Regions from separate parts of the Eleftheria terrae genome, predicted to be linked through region 3. Evidence: riboswitches for the same ligand, from Rfam matches in the RefSeq annotation. Region 3 holds a riboswitch; each other region holds the start of a gene.

Region 1 (3,739 bases), 620 kb from region 3:
TGCGGGTCGCGGGCTCGCGGTCGAAGTCGGTTTCGCCGCCAGCGATCAGCAGCACCTTGCCGGGGCGGTACATCACCGAAGTGCCCGCCACGCCCAGCCGGTGGCCCGCCGGACCGAGCACGGTGAGGCGGCCTTCGCCCTGCGGGTCGAGCTGCCACAGCAGGTCGTTGGAGACGCCGACGATCAGGCCGTTGGGCGCCAGGTAGGCACGCGGATACCAGAAGCGCTTCTCGGTGGCGCCGAACGCCTCCTCGCTGCTGGCACCGGTGAGGGGCCGCCAGCCCTCGGCGGCGGAAAAGATCTCGGGCGTCACGCCATAGGCCGGCGGCGTGATGCCGCCATTGTTGCCGCCCACCACCACCACCCGGTTGTCGGGCAGCTTCACCAGCGTGCCGTACCAGCGTGGCTGCTGCATCTGCGAGGCGCGGGCGATCAGCAGGCTGCGGTCGGGGTCGTACTGGGCCGTCTTCCAGAAGGTGTTGCCGCCAACGATGAGCAGCAGGCCGTCCGGGCCCATCACCGATGCGCTGCAGAAAGAGTCGAGCTCGGTCGGGCTGGCGACTTCCCGGTGTGCCGCGGGCGTCAGGCCGATGCGGGTGTCCCACTCGTCGAAGGTGACCGCCTTGCGGGTGCGCGGGTTCTCCTCGTTGGCACCGTAGGTGAGGATGCGGCCGTTGGGCAGCACGTTGGCATGGATGCCGAGCAGGGGCCAGTCGACCACCGGCGTCCACATGCCAACCAGGTGGGCATCGGCCGTGGGGGTGACGGTGCCGACCAGGCCGTCGAGTGCCGGGGCGATGACGGCCGCCTGGGCCGTCTCGCGATCATCGGCCGCCTCGGCGGCCGGGGCGGCTCTGCTGCCGTCCGTGTCGGCATCGCCGCCGCCTCCGCCTCCGCCGCCGCAGGCCGCCAGGGCGGCCAGGATCCAGGGCGCGACCAGGTGGCCAAGCACAAGGCGAGGCCGCTTCAGTATCAACATGCTGACTCCGTGAGGTCCCGTGACGGGCGGGGGGGGCCGCTGCGGCGGTTGCCCGTTGGGACGGGGTTGTTCTTCGTGGCCCGAACGATATCGGCAAAGAAGTGGGCACGCGCCCACCCAGTCAGGGGCCTTGGCAAGGCGGCCCAGGGCGCGCCGTTTGCTTACGAGGCGTCCCAATTGCTTCACGTGTGCTGGATCAACCGGGAAGTCTGCAACGCTCTCATACAATCATCGGGTTGGTGCTCGCGCGGCCGGTCGGCTGCGCGGTTAAACGGGAAGCAGGAGGGGCCGGTGCCGCAGAGGTGCCGATCCTGGCCTGCGCTGCCCCCGCAACGGTCAGCAGACGAAGCGCACCGTGCTTCAGCGCCGGTTCACCGCCACTGGCTCGGCAACGAGTTGGGAAGGCCACCGGCGTCGGTCTGCCAGCCCGGATACCGGCCAACAGGGGGGCGTGCACAGCACGCCCGAACGGCTCGGCCCTGCGGGGAAGCAGGCACGAGCATCGATCGACTGCCTTTCTCGCGATGACCACACGATCGTCCACCATGCTGCATGGTGTGTTGCCGCTGGCGCTGGCCGCTGCCTTTCCTTCTTCTTCCTGGGCCGATGCCGAGGCCCTCCACCTGCCGGAGACGGTGGTGACCGCGACGCGGCTGCCCCAGCCCGTGCAGGACGTGGTGGCCGACGTGTCCGTCGTCACCCAGGAGGAGCTGCGCCGCTCCGGCCAGACCACCTTGCGCGAGGTGCTGCAGCGCCTGCCCGGCGTGCAGATGAGCAGCAACGGCAGCTATGCGTCCAACACCCAGCTGTTCATGCGCGGTGCCGAGCTCAGCCGGATGGTGGTGCTGCTCGACGGGATACGCATCGGCTCGGCCACCTCGGGCGCTGCAGCCATCGAGAACATCCCCGTCGCGCAGATCGAGCGCATCGAGGTGCTGCGGGGCCCGGCAACCACCCTCTACGGCGCCGATGCGGTGGGTGGCGTCATCCAGATCTTCACGCGCCGCGGCAGCGCCGGGCAGCAGTACGAGGCGCAGGCCGGCTTCGGCTCGCACGGGCTGGTGAAGTCCAGCGGCAGCGTCAGCGGCGGCGGCCCCGGCTGGGGCTATGCGCTCTCGCTGTCCGGCGAACGCGCCAAGGGCATCAGCAGCCGCACCCGCGAAGGCGGATCGCTCGACTACAACCCGGACGACGACAGCTACCGCAGCGGCTCGGTGGCCGGCTCGCTGAACTGGACCGTCGCGCCCGGGCACACCATCTCCACGCAGTGGTTCAGCGCGCGCAACATCCACGAGTTCGACAGCACCTACTCCGACCCGCTCACCTTCGGCAGCCCGCTGGGCCTGACCTCCGCCACCACCGATGCCGAAACCCGCGGGACCACCACGAACTGGGGCGTGACGATCGACAACCGCCTCAGCGAACGCTGGCAGTCCAGCGTTCGCCTCGGCCTGACGCTCGACAAGAGCGCCAGCGTCTACGAGCGGGCCTCCGATGGCGCGCGCGATGGGCGCTACGACTTCGACACCGAACGCCTGCAGTTCGGCTGGCAGAACACCTTCTCGATCGGCAGCGACAAGGTGATCGCGGCGCTGGAGCGGGTCGAGGACGAGGTGGACAGCACCACCCCCTACACCGTCAGCCGGCGCCACACCAACAGCGCCCTGCTGGCCTACTCGCTGGACCGCGGGCCCTGGATCGGGCAGGCGGCGGTGCGGCGCGACCACAACTCGCAGTTCGGCGGCTTCACCACCGGCAGCCTGAGCCTGGGCTACCGCCTGACGCCGGCCCTGCGGCTGACCGGCAGTGCCGCCAACAACTTCCAGGCGCCCACCTTCAACCAGCTGTACTTCCCTGACTACGGCAACCCGGCGCTGCGCCCGCAGCGCAACCAGGGCCGTGAACTCGGCGTGAAATACGACGACGGGCGCTGGCAGGGCTCGCTCACCTTCTACCGCAACCACATCCGCGGCTTCATCGACACCGTGACGGCCAAGCAGACCAGCCGCGCCAAGATGTCCGGCGCCACGCTGCAGGCCGGCTGGCGCAATGCCGACTGGCACATCGACGGCTCGTTCGACATCCTCGATGCCAAGGACGAGGCGACCGACCGTGAACTGGTGCGCCGTGCAGACCGCACCGCCCAGCTCACCGTGGAAAAGCAGGCCGCCTGGGGCAACGCCTTCGTGGAATGGTTGCTCGTCTCGGATCGCGAAGACACCGCGGTGAAGGGCCGCCGGCCACGCCTCGGCGGCTACGGCCTGCTGAACCTGGGGGCGCAATGGCGGCTGGCGCCGGCGTGGACGCTGCTCGCACGCCTCAACAATGCGACCGACAAGGACTACACCACGGCGTACAGCTATTCGACGCTCGGCCGCACCGCCTTCATCGGCATCCAGTTCAGCGGCAGCCGCCCCTGAGCGGGCCGGCAACATGCGAGCGACACGGCCGCCCCTGGTCTTCCTGATGCTCGGCCTGGCCGCCGGCGCCAGCCTGCTGCTGGCCGTCGCCGTGGGCAGCCAGGCGCTGTCGCCCGGCGCGGTGCTGGCCGCCCTGGCGGGCCAGGCGCAAGGAATCGATGGCGACATCGTGCTGCAGCTGCGCCTGCCGCGCGCCCTGTGCGCCCTGGCCTGTGGTGCCCTGCTCTCGCTGTCCGGCGCGCTGCTGCAGGCCTTGCTGCGCAACCCGCTGGCCGATCCGTACGTGCTGGGTGTGTCGAGCGGCGCAGCGGTGGGCGCGCTGACGGCACTGTGGGCAGGC
Region 2 (3,739 bases), 230 kb from region 3:
TGGCTGCCCATGGCCTGCAGCACGGGCTGCGCCCGTTCCAGCGCAGCCGCCGGGCCGCCGACCATGAAGGTGAGCGTGCCGGCTTCGGCTCCCGCGGTGCCGCCGGACACCGGCGCGTCCAGGCAATCGATGCCACGCGCCTGGCAGCGCTCGGCCAGCCGGCGGGCGGGATGCGGGCCGATGGTGGAGCAGTCGATCACCAGTGCGTCGGCATCGATGTGGTCGAGCAGGCCGTCCGCCACCCCGTCGCCCAGGTAGAGGCGCTCGACATGTTGGGCCGCCGGCAGCATCGAGATCACCACCTCGGCGTCGGCCACCGCCTGCGGGCCACTGGAAGCCACCAGCCCGCCCGCTGCGGCGAAGGCGGCGCATGCCGCCGCCGACGGGTCGAGGCCCAGCAACTGGTGGCCGGCGCCCAACAGGCGGCGCGCCATCGGGCCACCCATGTTGCCGAGGCCGAAAAATGCGATGGTCGTCATCCTTGCCTCCTGGCGGGCTTGCCGCCCTCGTGTACAGACACAGCCGCGAAACAGGCGCCGCCAAGGGCGCCCGGGACGATCATGCGCCCTTGGCGCCTCACCTCAGGTGCTCCAGGTCAGGCTGCTCCAGCAGGTGCCGGGCGACGATGACCCGCATGATCTCGTTGCTGCCTTCCAGGATCTGGTGCACCCGCAGGTCGCGCAATAGCCGCTCCAGCGGGTAATCGCGGGTGTAGCCATAGCCGCCGTGCAACTGCAGCGCCTGGTTGCAGACCTCGAAGCCGGCGTCGGTGGCCAGCCGCTTGGCCATCGCGCAATAGACGCTGGCGTGCGGGTCGTCGCGGTCCAGGCGCGAGGCGGCCAGGCGCACCATCTGGCGCGCGGCGGTCAGCTCGGTCGCCATGTCGGCCAGCTTGAACTGCAAGGCCTGGAACTGCGCCAGCGGGCGGCCGAACTGGCGCCGCTCGCAGAGGTGCCGGCAGGCGGCGTCCAATGCGCCCTGGGCCCCGCCGACCGAACAGGCCGCGATGCCAAGGCGGCCGCCATCGAGGCCGCGCATCGCCATGCGAAAGCCCTCGCCCGCCTGGCCGAGCAGGTGCTGCGGCCCGACCTGCACTGCATCGAAGTGCACCGCCCGGGTGGGCTGGCTGTTCCAGCCCATCTTCGCTTCCCGGCGCCCATAGCGGATGCCCGGTGTGTCGGCCGGCACCGCGAAGGCCGAGATGCCGTCGGCCTGCGGGCCACCGGTGCGGGCCATGACCACCAGCAACTCGGTCTCGCCGGCGCCGGAGATGAAGGCCTTGCTGCCGTCGATGCACCAGCCGTCGGCGGTGCGCCGCGCGGTGGTGCGCAGCGCGGCGGCGTCGGAGCCGGCACCCGGCTCGGTGAGGCAGTAGGACGCCAGCGCAGTGCCACTGGCCAGCCGCGGTATCCACTGCCCGGCCAGGTCGGGCCGGCCCCAGCGCGCCACCATCCAGGTGGCCATGTTGTGGATGCTCAGGTAGGCCGTGGTCGAAGGATCGACACGCGCCAGTTCCTCGTACACCAGCGTCGCGTCCAGTCGCGACAGGCCGCTGCCGCCCAGGGGCTGTGGGGTATAGAGCGCGCAGAAGCCGAGCTGGCCGGCCAGCGCGAGCTGTGCTTTTGGAAAATGCCCTTCCTGGTCCCAGCGCGCGGCGTGGGGGGCCAGCTCACGCTCGGCGAAATCGCGCGCAGCGCGGCGAAAGGCTTGCTGGTCTTCGTTCAGTTCGAAGTCCATGCGGTGCTGCTCCTCATCAGACGACGAGGCGAGCGGCAGCCACCGGCCGGATGGACCTGCACATCCATCCAACCGTACGACAACAGGCGTCCGCGCACCCCGCACCGCTCGCCCACCGCAAGCGGAACGCTTGAACGCGGCCGACGCACGAGGGCACCGGCGCGCGCATGCAGGCCGGTCTCCGGACTTGCAAGCCCTGCCGCGTCGCCTTCCCGGAGCCTGAACGCACTCCAGTGGCGTCGATGACGCGGCCACCCTTGCCTACCGTTGCGGGGGCAGTCGCGGCCTGCGCCGGCGCCTGGGGGCCGGCCTCACCGCGTTCCCGTTTCACTCTCGCGAGGAGACATCCTGGAGAGCACCTGCATGCGGCGGACCTTAGCAGAAGCCCCCAGTGTCGCCAAGCCGGCGCCTGCGCTCCAGCAGCCGGGGCGGCCGCCGCCTCAGCGCACGGCGCCGCTGCGGCGGCCGGGCGAGGCGGTCAAGGCGTCATCGGGCTGCGCCACCATGAAAGGCGACGATCCAAGCCGCTTCGCGAGCGTGATGCGCGAGTACTTGCCGAGGTAGTTGCGCCGGTTGCGCTCGCGCTCGATGGCGCGGAGGGCATCGGCGGCCACCTCGTCGTCCGGCTTCAGGGCCAGCACGGCCAGGTGCTGCGACGCCGCACGGTCGAGCTCGCCACGACGCTGGAACTGCTGGGCACGCCGCGCGTGTTCGGCGACGGCCAGCTCGATGTGCCGGCGCACGTCGGCCAGGCGCTCGCGGTATTCGTCCACCTCGGGGCGCAACACGGTGAGCAGTTCCCAGCTGACGGCCGCATCGGCCAGCCGCCGCTGCTGCGTCTGGGTCTGGGCCCGCTGGCGCAGCTCGCTTTCGTAGCTCGCATTGCGGGAGCCCTGCACGGCCGGCAAGGGCGCGGGTGCCTCCTCCGGCGCACTGGGCGGGCCGCCGGCGCAAGCCAGCAGGCCCAGGGACAGGCCGCCAGCGGCCGCAAGGCGGGCACTGCGTGCCAGCACGGAAGCAAGACGGAAGGCAGGAAGAGGCGATGTCATGGCTTGCGTGTTCCCTGCGTGACCTGCAGCTTGGCGCGGAAGGTGGTGAGGCTGTCGTCTCGGTAGATCATGCTGCGCCGGAGCATCAGCGGCTGGGCGAAGAAGGCGTTGCCACCCGGATTGACGGTGACGGCCATGTCGTACTTGTTGCGCTCCATGGCTTCGAGCACCGCTTCGTTGGCATCGCCGTAGGGATAGGCGAAATGCCGCACCTTGACCTTCTTCAGCTTGCGCTCGAGCACCTCGCGCGGCACCTGGGCCTCGGCCTGCAACTGCTGGCGGTAGGCGGCTTCCGGCAGGCCGGGCGGCCGATCCAGCAGGTTGCGGTGGGTCTTGGAATGCGCCTGGATGTCGACCAGGCCGGAATCGGCCAGCTCCTGCAGCTGGGGCCAGCTCAGCGCCTCGCCGCCACCGATGAAGTCGGTGTAGACGAACAGCGTGGCCGGCATGTTGTACTTGCGCAGCAGCGGGAAGGCATAGCGGTGCACCGACTCGAAACCGTCGTCGATCGTGATGACCACCGAGCGCTTGGGCAGCGGCTGGCCGCCTTCCAGGTAGGCCATCAGCTGTTCCAGGCGGATCACGTGGTAGTCGTTGCGGGCCAGCCATTCGAGCTGGGCCGCGAAGCTGGCCGCCGACACCGCCATCTTGCCGCCCACCGTGCCGAAGCGGTGGTAGCAGAGGATGGGCACCGTCTGGTAGTAGTCGGCGTAGATGCCGGACGGATTCAGCGTCTTCAGCGGGATGGCGAGCGGCTCGCCGGCTTGCGCCTCGTCGATGTTGTTGAAGTCGCCGATCACCCAGTAGCGGTCCTCGTCGCCGAGGAAGCGGCTGGCAATGCTGCGCAGGTTGTCGCCGGGGCCCGGCTGGTAGATCACGAAGCGCGGGCTGCGGCCCAGGATCTCGCCCGAGCCGTTGCCGGTCGCCGGGCCGGTCGGCAGGCCGCCGCAGGC
Region 3 (3,739 bases):
TCCAGCTGCCCCACTGCGACGCCTGCCGCCGGGCCAGCTCCGCCAGGCACCAGCTGCTGGCGCACACCATGACCCAGGCGCTGAAGACGCCGGCTGCGGCGCGCAGCAGCGCGCCCAGCCAGCCGGGCGCCACGGCGCCGTCCATGCATGCCACCGCCAGCGTGGCCAGCGCCACGCCGAGCAGGCCCAGACGCAGGCCGCGCTGCGGCTGGCCGGAGAACCAGGCCGCCGTCATGGCGCCGAGCAGGTAGCCGCCATAGTTGGCGGCCGCCCATTCCGCGCCTGCGGCCGCGCTCAGCGTGCCGTCGCGCAGCATCAGCGGCAGCAGCGGCGTGAAGGCAAAGCGGCCGATGCCCATTGCCACCGCCAACGCGACAAGGCCGGCCACGGTGATCGACGCCGCCGTCAGGTCAGGCGGCCGGTGAGCAAGGGAGGGGTCGGTACGCATCGTGTGGAGGATTGGACACCCGCAAAGGCATTCTGAATACTGAATTGTGGAGACATACAATTCTCCGCATGAGAATGATGGACCTGGACGACCTCCACATCTTCCGCTGCGTGGTGAGGGAAGGCGGCGTCACCCGCGCCGCCAGCCAGCTGCACCGGGTGCCTTCCAACGTCACCACCCGCATCAAGCAGTTCGAGGAGCGCCTGGGCCTGGCCCTGTTCCAGCGCCAGGGTCGCCGCCTGGTGCTCACCGATGCGGGCCGCACCGTGCTCGGCCATGCCGAGCGGCTGCTGCAGATGGCCGACCTGGCCGAGCAGGAACTGCGCAGCGGTGTCGTGCGCGGGGCGCTGCGGCTCGGCTCCCTCGAAAGCGCCGCCGGCGCCCGGCTGCCGCCGGTCCTGTCGGCCTTCCATGCCCGCTACCCGGAGGTGTCGATCGAGCTGCAAACCGGCACGTCCACCGCACTGCTGCGCCGGCTGGAGCGCTTCGAGGTGGAGGCCGCCTTCGTGTCCGAGCCGCTGGAGAAGGGCCGCCTCCGCAGCGTGCCGGCCTTCGACGAGGAACTGGTGCTGATCACCGCCAAGCAGGCGCCCGCCCCTCGCCGTGCGGCCGATCTGGACGGCCGCACCCTGCTGGCCTTTCCGCACGGCTGCTCGTACCGGCGCCGGCTCCTGGAATGGGCGGCCGAAGGCGGCGCCTCGCCCGGCCGCATCCTCGACCTGGGTTCGTACCACGCGATCGTCGCCTGCGTAGCGGCCGGCGCCGGTGTGGCCATCGTGCCGGCCGAAGTGCTCGACCAGGCCGTGCTCGGCAGCTCGGTGCAGCGCCATCCGCTGCCCGCGCGGCTGCGCGTCAATCGCACGCACCTGGTGTGGCAGGGCGAGGCGAGCGCGCCCCTGCGGGCCTTGATGGAGATGCTGCCGCCGCCGCGCGCCAGGCGGCGCACCGCGGCCTGAACGCAGCCACCCCTGGCCGCCTTGGCCGGCAGCCCTCTAGAATCCGCTCCCGCCACGGACGGCATCGCTGCCCGCGGCTCGCGGACGAAGGTGCCCGCGTTGCCCCTCGCGACGCGGGTTAAACGGGAAACAGGTGCGTGCTGCAGACGCTGCAGCGCAACTCCTGTGCTGCCCCCGCAACGGTGAGCGGATCGGGACGGTTTCATGCGGGCGCCAGCAGGCGCCCCAGCCACTGCGCACGAGAGTGCGTGGGAAGGCGAAACCTCCGTGGCGCCAGCGGCCCCTCGGGGCCCCGAGCGCCACACTCCGCCAGCCCGGATACCGGCCTTCGCCCATCCCGGAAGCTGCGGGCGTGCGGCAGACCGGCACACCGGTGCGACTGCCCGCAGGCCGCCCGGTGCCGCCCGTGCGTCGCCCTCCCCGGCTTCTTCCTGCAATGCAATGCAAGGCGGGCTGCGGGGACGCGGCCCGCCAGAGAGCTGGGCCATGAACGACCAACCGCGCCGCACCGGGGTTCTCCACTCCCGTGCGTTCCACTCCAGTGCCTTCCCCCCGGCCGCCGTGCTGACAGCCGCCCTGGCCGGCGCCGCCGCCCCGGCGAGCCGCGCGCATGAGACCACGCCGGCCACCCTGCCCGACATCAAGGTGCAAGCCCGCCGCGCCAGCGCCGGGGCGCTGGACCAACCGACCCGCACCGGCAGCCGGCTCGAGCTGACGCCGCTGCAGACGCCGGCCAGCATCGAAGTGCTGTCTGGCGACGCCGTGCGCGAACGGGGCGACACCTCGGTGCTGGAGGCGGTCAGCCGGGCCACCGGCATCACCGCCTCGCCCGCCCCCGGCAATGGCGGCAGCGCCCTGTCCGCCCGCGGCTTCGGCGGCCATGGGTCGGTGATGCAGCTGTTCGACGGCACCCGGCTGCAGGTCGGCGCAGGCACCGTCACCTTTCCCTTCGACGCCTGGTCCATCGAGCGCATCGAGGTGCTGCGCGGCGCGGCTTCGGTGCTGTTCGGCGAAGGGGCCATTGGCGCGGCAGTCAACATCGTGCCCAAGAAGCCATCCCGCCAGCCGGCCGCCCATGAGGCCCTGCTGGCTGTCGGCAGTGACAGCACGCGGCGTGCGGCCTTCGGCAGCGGTGGCGCACTCGATGAGCGCTGGTCCTACCGCCTCGACATCAGCCACCACCGCAGCAGCGGCTTCATGGACCGCGGCGACGCCCGCAGCCTGGCCGCCGGCGGCAGCCTGCAATGGGACCTGTCGCCCACGCTGGGCCTGCGGCTCTCGCACGACGAGGGACACCAGCGGCCGCAGCGCTACTTCGGCGTGCCGCTCGTCAACGGCCGGCTCGACGAGCGCAACCGGCGGCTCAACTACAACGTCGAAGACGCCGCCATCCGCTACCGCGACCGCTGGACCCGCCTGGAAGCCGACTGGGCACTGAACGAGCAGCTCCGGCTGCGCAACCAGCTCTACCGCCTGGAAAGCCGGCGCCACTGGCGCAACACCGAAAGCTATGCCCACCTGCCCGACAGCGGCCACGTGCTGCGCGAGGACTACCTGCAGATCGGCCATGACCAGGAACAAGTCGGCAACCGGCTTGACGTGGCGTTGGCGCATCCGCTGGGCCGCTACAGCCACCGGGCGGTGCTGGGCCTGGACCTCAACCGCATCCAGTTCCGGCATGCCACCGATGCGCCCTATGGCGGGCAGTCGACGGTCGATCTCGAGCGCTTCGACCCCGGCCGGTATGCCTCGCCGTCGAGCTACCGGCCGCGCTTTCGCACACGCACCCGCACTGTCGCGCTGTTCATGGAAGACCGCCTCGTGATCGACGACCACTGGTCGCTGGTGGGCGGCCTGCGGCGCGACCATGTCGACGTCGAACGCCACGACCTCGCCCAGCCGGCCGGCAGCTTCGACAAGACCTTTGCCTACACCACCGGCCGGCTCGGCGTGGTGTGGGCGCCGAGCGCGGCGCAGTCGGTGTATGCCCAGCTCGCCCGGGCGGTGGACCCGCTGGGCGGGCTGGTGTCGCTGTCTCCGTCGATGGCGCACTACGACCTCACCACCGGCCGCCAGCTGGAGCTGGGCTACAAGCAGCTGCTGGATCAGGGGCGCGGCGCCTGGTCGGTGGCGCTCTATCGCATCGAGAAGCGCAAGCTGCTCTCGCGCGATCCGCACAACCCCGCCCTGCAGCAGCAGATCGGCCAGCAGTCGTCGCAAGGCGTCGAGGCCACCGTGGAGCTGGCACTGGCGCGCACGCTGCGGCTGGAGGCCAACCTCGCCCGGCTGCATGCCCGCTACGACGACTTCGACGAAAAAGTGGGCCGCGCCGTCA
Region 4 (3,739 bases), 1.7 Mb from region 3:
GCCCGTGCACCACGTGGCTGCGATTGAGCTTGGTGGAGACCTGCACGGTGAGCGCGCAGCGGCGCAGCGCCTCATGGGTGAGCGCGGTGTCCGGGGTGGCGGCGGCGAAGTTGCCGCCCATGCCGAAGAACACCTGCGCCTGGCCATCCAGCATGGCCTGGATGGCGCCCAGCGTGTCGTGTCCCGGGCGGCGCGGCGGCTCGAAGCCGAAGACCTGGCCGAGCCGGTCGAGGAAGGCCGGCGAGGGCTTCTCGTGGATGCCCATCGTGCGGTCGCCCTGCACATTGCTGTGGCCACGCACCGGGCAGACGCCGGCACCGGGGCGGCCCAGGTTGCCGCGCATCAGCAGCAGGTTGGTGATCATCTGCACGGTGGCCACCGCATGCGGGTGCTGCGTGATGCCCATGCCCCAGCAGGCGATGACCTTGCCGGCCCCCGCGTAGACCGCGGCGGCGGCGCGCAGCTGCGCTTCGCTGAGGCCCGATTCTTCGACCAGCAGCGCCCAGGACTCGGCCCGCACGTCGGCCTCGAAGATGTCGAAGCCGCGGGTGTGCGCTTCGATGAAGGCCAGGTCCAGCACCCGCGGCTGGCCGGCGGCACGGGCCGCGTCGTCGAGTTCGAAGACCGCCTTGCACAGGCCCTTGACCGCGGCCAGGTCGCCGCCGATGCGCAGCTGGAAGTAGTGGCTGCTGATGGCGGTGGAGCCGAGCGTGGCCATCTCCAGCGGGCTCTGCGGATCGGCGAAGCGCTCCAGGCCGCGTTCGCGCAGCGGGTTGAAGCTGAGGATGCGGGCGCCGCGCCGGGCGGCTGCGCGCAGCTCGCCCAGCATGCGGGGATGGTTGGTGCCCGGGTTCTGGCCGAAGATGAGCAGCGCGTCGGCCTCGGTGAAGTCGTCCAGCGTCACGCTGCCCTTGCCCACGCCGATGCTCTGCCGCAGCCCCAAGCCGCTCGGCTCATGACACATGTTGGAGCAGTCGGGGAAATTGTTGGTGCCGAACTCGCGCACGAACAGCTGGTACAGGAAGGCGGCCTCGTTGCTGGTGCGCCCCGAGGTGTAGAAGACCGCCTGGTCCGGATGCGGCAGCTGCTGCAGGTGGTGGGCGATGCGCCCGAAGGCGGCGTCCCAGCTGATGGGCCGGTAGCGGTCGGTGGCCGCATCCCAGGCCAGCGGCTCGGTGAGCCGGCCGAGTGCTTCCAGGTCGTGGTCCGACCAGCGGCTCAGCTCGCTGACCGTGTGCTGGCCGATCACCTCCGCGGTGGCGCGGCGGGCGGTGGCCTCCGCCGCCACCGCCTTCACGCCGTTCTCGCAGAACTCGAAGGTGGAGGTGTGGTTGCGGTCCGGCCAGGCACAGCCGGGGCAGTCGAAGCCATCGGGCTGGTTGGCCGAGAGCAGGGTGCGCGCCCCCTTGCCGGCGATGCGGTGTTGCAGCAGTTGCCGCGCCGCACTGCGCAGCGCGCCCCAGCCACCGGCGGGGTAGGGATAGAACTCGATTTTGCTGTCGCTCATGGCAGTCGCACCCGGCAGGCGTGAAGGTCAGGGGACGAGGGTATACCACCGGCCGCTGCAGCGCCGGGCTGGCGCGATGCGGCCCGGCCCGGCGGCCTGTCTACCGCAGGCGCGCCGCGATGCCCGGGGCTGCTCGGTGCGCCGGCCTGCGGTACATTGGCGCCCGTTGGTGCGCGTGCCGGCGATCTGCCGGCACCGTGAAACGGGAATCAGCGCCGGGCCGCCTGGGCGGCCTGCAAGCTGAGCTGCCCCCGCAACGGTAAGCGGAAGCCAGGGGGCCTCGCCCCTTGCAGTGCCTGTCCGATGCCCACTGGCCGCCTGCGGCCGGGAAGGGCCAGGGCGCTGTGCCGCCAGCCCGGAGACCGGCCAACACGCGGGCCGCGCGCGAGCGCGCCGCGCTGTGCCCGGCGGCGGGGATGCGGCCGGGTGCCTCCCCGCGAGCCGGCCGGCTCGCCTTCCTGCAGACACCGAGGGACCGCGATGATGATCGAAACCGGCATGGCGCAGCTGGCGCAATGGCTGCTGTGGCCCGTCTCGCTCGGCGTGCTGGCGACGTTCGCCGCCGCGCTGTGGGCGCTCGGACGCATGCTGGCCGAGGCTTGGCAACGCTGGCGCCGTCCCGGCTGGCGTGCCCTGCCGGTGGCGGACCACATCGGCCTCGACGCGCTGGAGCTCGCCGCGCTGCAGCAGCTCGAGCCGCTGCGCCTGCTGGCGCGCATCGCGCCGCTGCTCGGCCTCATCGCCACCATGATTCCGCTCGGGCCGGCCCTGGCCGGGGTCGCCTCGGGCGATGGCGGACGCACCCTGCTCGGCTTCGGCAATGCCTTCTCGGGCGTGGTGCTGGCGCTGGCCGCAGCCGCCATCGCGCTGGCCGTGCATTCACAGCGGCGGCGCTGGCTGCTGGCCGAGCTGCATGCGGTGCGGCAGGCCCGTGGCCTGGCGCAGTGAGGCCGGCCATGCGACACCGCCATCTCGACGCGCTGGCTGACGACGATGACGACCCGATGCTGTCGGCCGTCAACCTGGTGGACGTCTTCCTCGTCGTGGTCGCAGCGCTGCTGGTGGCGCTGACCCTGAGGGCCGAGCGCGAGGCCGGCGAGACGGTGACCGTCATCCGCAACGCCGGCCGGCCCGACATGGAAATCGTCGTGCGCGAGCACGGCCGCGAGCTGCGGCTGCGCGGCGATGGCAGTGCCAGCGCCGGCAACGGCGTGCGCACTGGCATCGCCTACCGCCTGCAGGACGGCAGCGTGGTGTACGTGCCCGAGCCGGCGGCTTCCGGGAGCCGACCCTGAGGCCGCGCGCCGGCACGCGCCCGCGACCCGGCTGGCTGGCATGGGCCTGGTGCGCATGGCTGCTGTGGGCCGCCGCAGTGCAGGCCGCGCCCCGGCTGCTGTGGCTGAGCACCGACCTGACGCCGGCCACCCGCAGCGCCCGGCTGGCCGAGCTGGCCGAGCAGGCCGGTTTCGAGTGGCAGCACGTGCAGTTGCCGCTGCAGGCCGGTGACGACCGCTTGCCCCGGCAAGCCCTGCAGCAGGCGCTGGCACTGGCCGACTGGGTCTGGATCGACGCGCCGCACCCGACGGCACGGGCGCGGCTGGACGCCGCCTTCGGCGCCGAGCTCGCCGGCCACGCCGCGCGCCGGCCCGGCCGCCTGGCAGCCACCGATGCCGCCGCGGGCGACGATGCAGCCGCCCGCATCGCCGCCTACCTGCGCGCGGGCGGACCGCGGGCCTGGAGCCAGGCGCTGCAGCTGGCGGCTGCCGTGTCGGCCGGGCAGCCGGTGCCCGCGCTGCCACCGCCCGAGCCCTGGCCGGCCCGCGGGCTCTACCATCCCCGCGCGCCCCGGCTGTTCAGCGATGCCGCCGAGCTGGCGTTGTGGCAGGCCAGCGATGCCGGGCTGGCCGGCCGCCCCGCGGTCGTGCTGCTGGTTCACCGCCATCACCTGGTGGACGGCAGCAGTGCCTGGCTGGATCGCTGGCTGGCCATGTTCGAATTGGCTGGCCTCGCTGCCTATGCGGCCTTCAGCCAGTCGCTGGACGCCGCCTCGCTGGCGGCGCTGCTCGAGGTGGATGGACGCCTGCAGGCCCGGGCAATCGTCACCCACCAGCTGCTCACGCCCGGCGCCGCGCTGCAGCCGCTGTTCGAGCGCTGGGACGTGCCGGTGCTGGCCACACTGCCCTACCGCAGCGGCGACAGCGGCGCCTGGCAGGCCGACGCCACCGGCCTGGG

Evidence for each region. A riboswitch is a leader RNA that binds a small molecule or an ion and turns the genes downstream of it on or off. The one in region 3 is predicted to bind cobalamin.
Region 1: it holds a riboswitch for cobalamin, as region 3 does, so the genes downstream of both, N7L95_RS01655 (TonB-dependent receptor domain-containing protein) here and N7L95_RS04090 (TonB-dependent receptor) in region 3, are expected to answer to the same signal.
Region 2: it holds a riboswitch for cobalamin, as region 3 does, so the genes downstream of both, N7L95_RS03265 (acyl-CoA dehydrogenase family protein) here and N7L95_RS04090 (TonB-dependent receptor) in region 3, are expected to answer to the same signal.
Region 4: it holds a riboswitch for cobalamin, as region 3 does, so the genes downstream of both, N7L95_RS11525 (hypothetical protein) here and N7L95_RS04090 (TonB-dependent receptor) in region 3, are expected to answer to the same signal.

Annotation. Positions count from the first base shown of each region.
Region 1 is NZ_CP106951.1:284,349-288,087, reverse strand. It holds gene N7L95_RS01660 (galactose-binding domain-containing protein) at 1-979, opposite strand, end outside; cobalamin riboswitch at 1,200-1,436, shown strand; gene N7L95_RS01655 (TonB-dependent receptor domain-containing protein) at 1,504-3,399, shown strand; gene N7L95_RS01650 (FecCD family ABC transporter permease) at 3,413-3,739, shown strand, end outside.
Region 2 is NZ_CP106951.1:682,354-686,092, forward strand. It holds gene mmsB (3-hydroxyisobutyrate dehydrogenase) at 1-479, opposite strand, end outside; gene N7L95_RS03265 (acyl-CoA dehydrogenase family protein) at 577-1,737, opposite strand; cobalamin riboswitch at 1,893-2,115, opposite strand; gene N7L95_RS03270 (hypothetical protein) at 2,178-2,786, opposite strand; gene N7L95_RS03275 (polysaccharide deacetylase family protein) at 2,783-3,739, opposite strand, start outside.
Region 3 is NZ_CP106951.1:908,928-912,666, forward strand. It holds gene N7L95_RS04080 (YbfB/YjiJ family MFS transporter) at 1-448, opposite strand, end outside; gene N7L95_RS04085 (LysR family transcriptional regulator) at 517-1,404, shown strand; cobalamin riboswitch at 1,490-1,735, shown strand; gene N7L95_RS04090 (TonB-dependent receptor) at 1,891-3,739, shown strand, end outside.
Region 4 is NZ_CP106951.1:2,622,648-2,626,386, reverse strand. It holds gene N7L95_RS11530 (FdhF/YdeP family oxidoreductase) at 1-1,507, opposite strand, end outside; cobalamin riboswitch at 1,673-1,878, shown strand; gene N7L95_RS11525 (hypothetical protein) at 1,988-2,455, shown strand; gene N7L95_RS11520 (DUF2149 domain-containing protein) at 2,464-2,802, shown strand; gene cobN (cobaltochelatase subunit CobN) at 2,880-3,739, shown strand, end outside.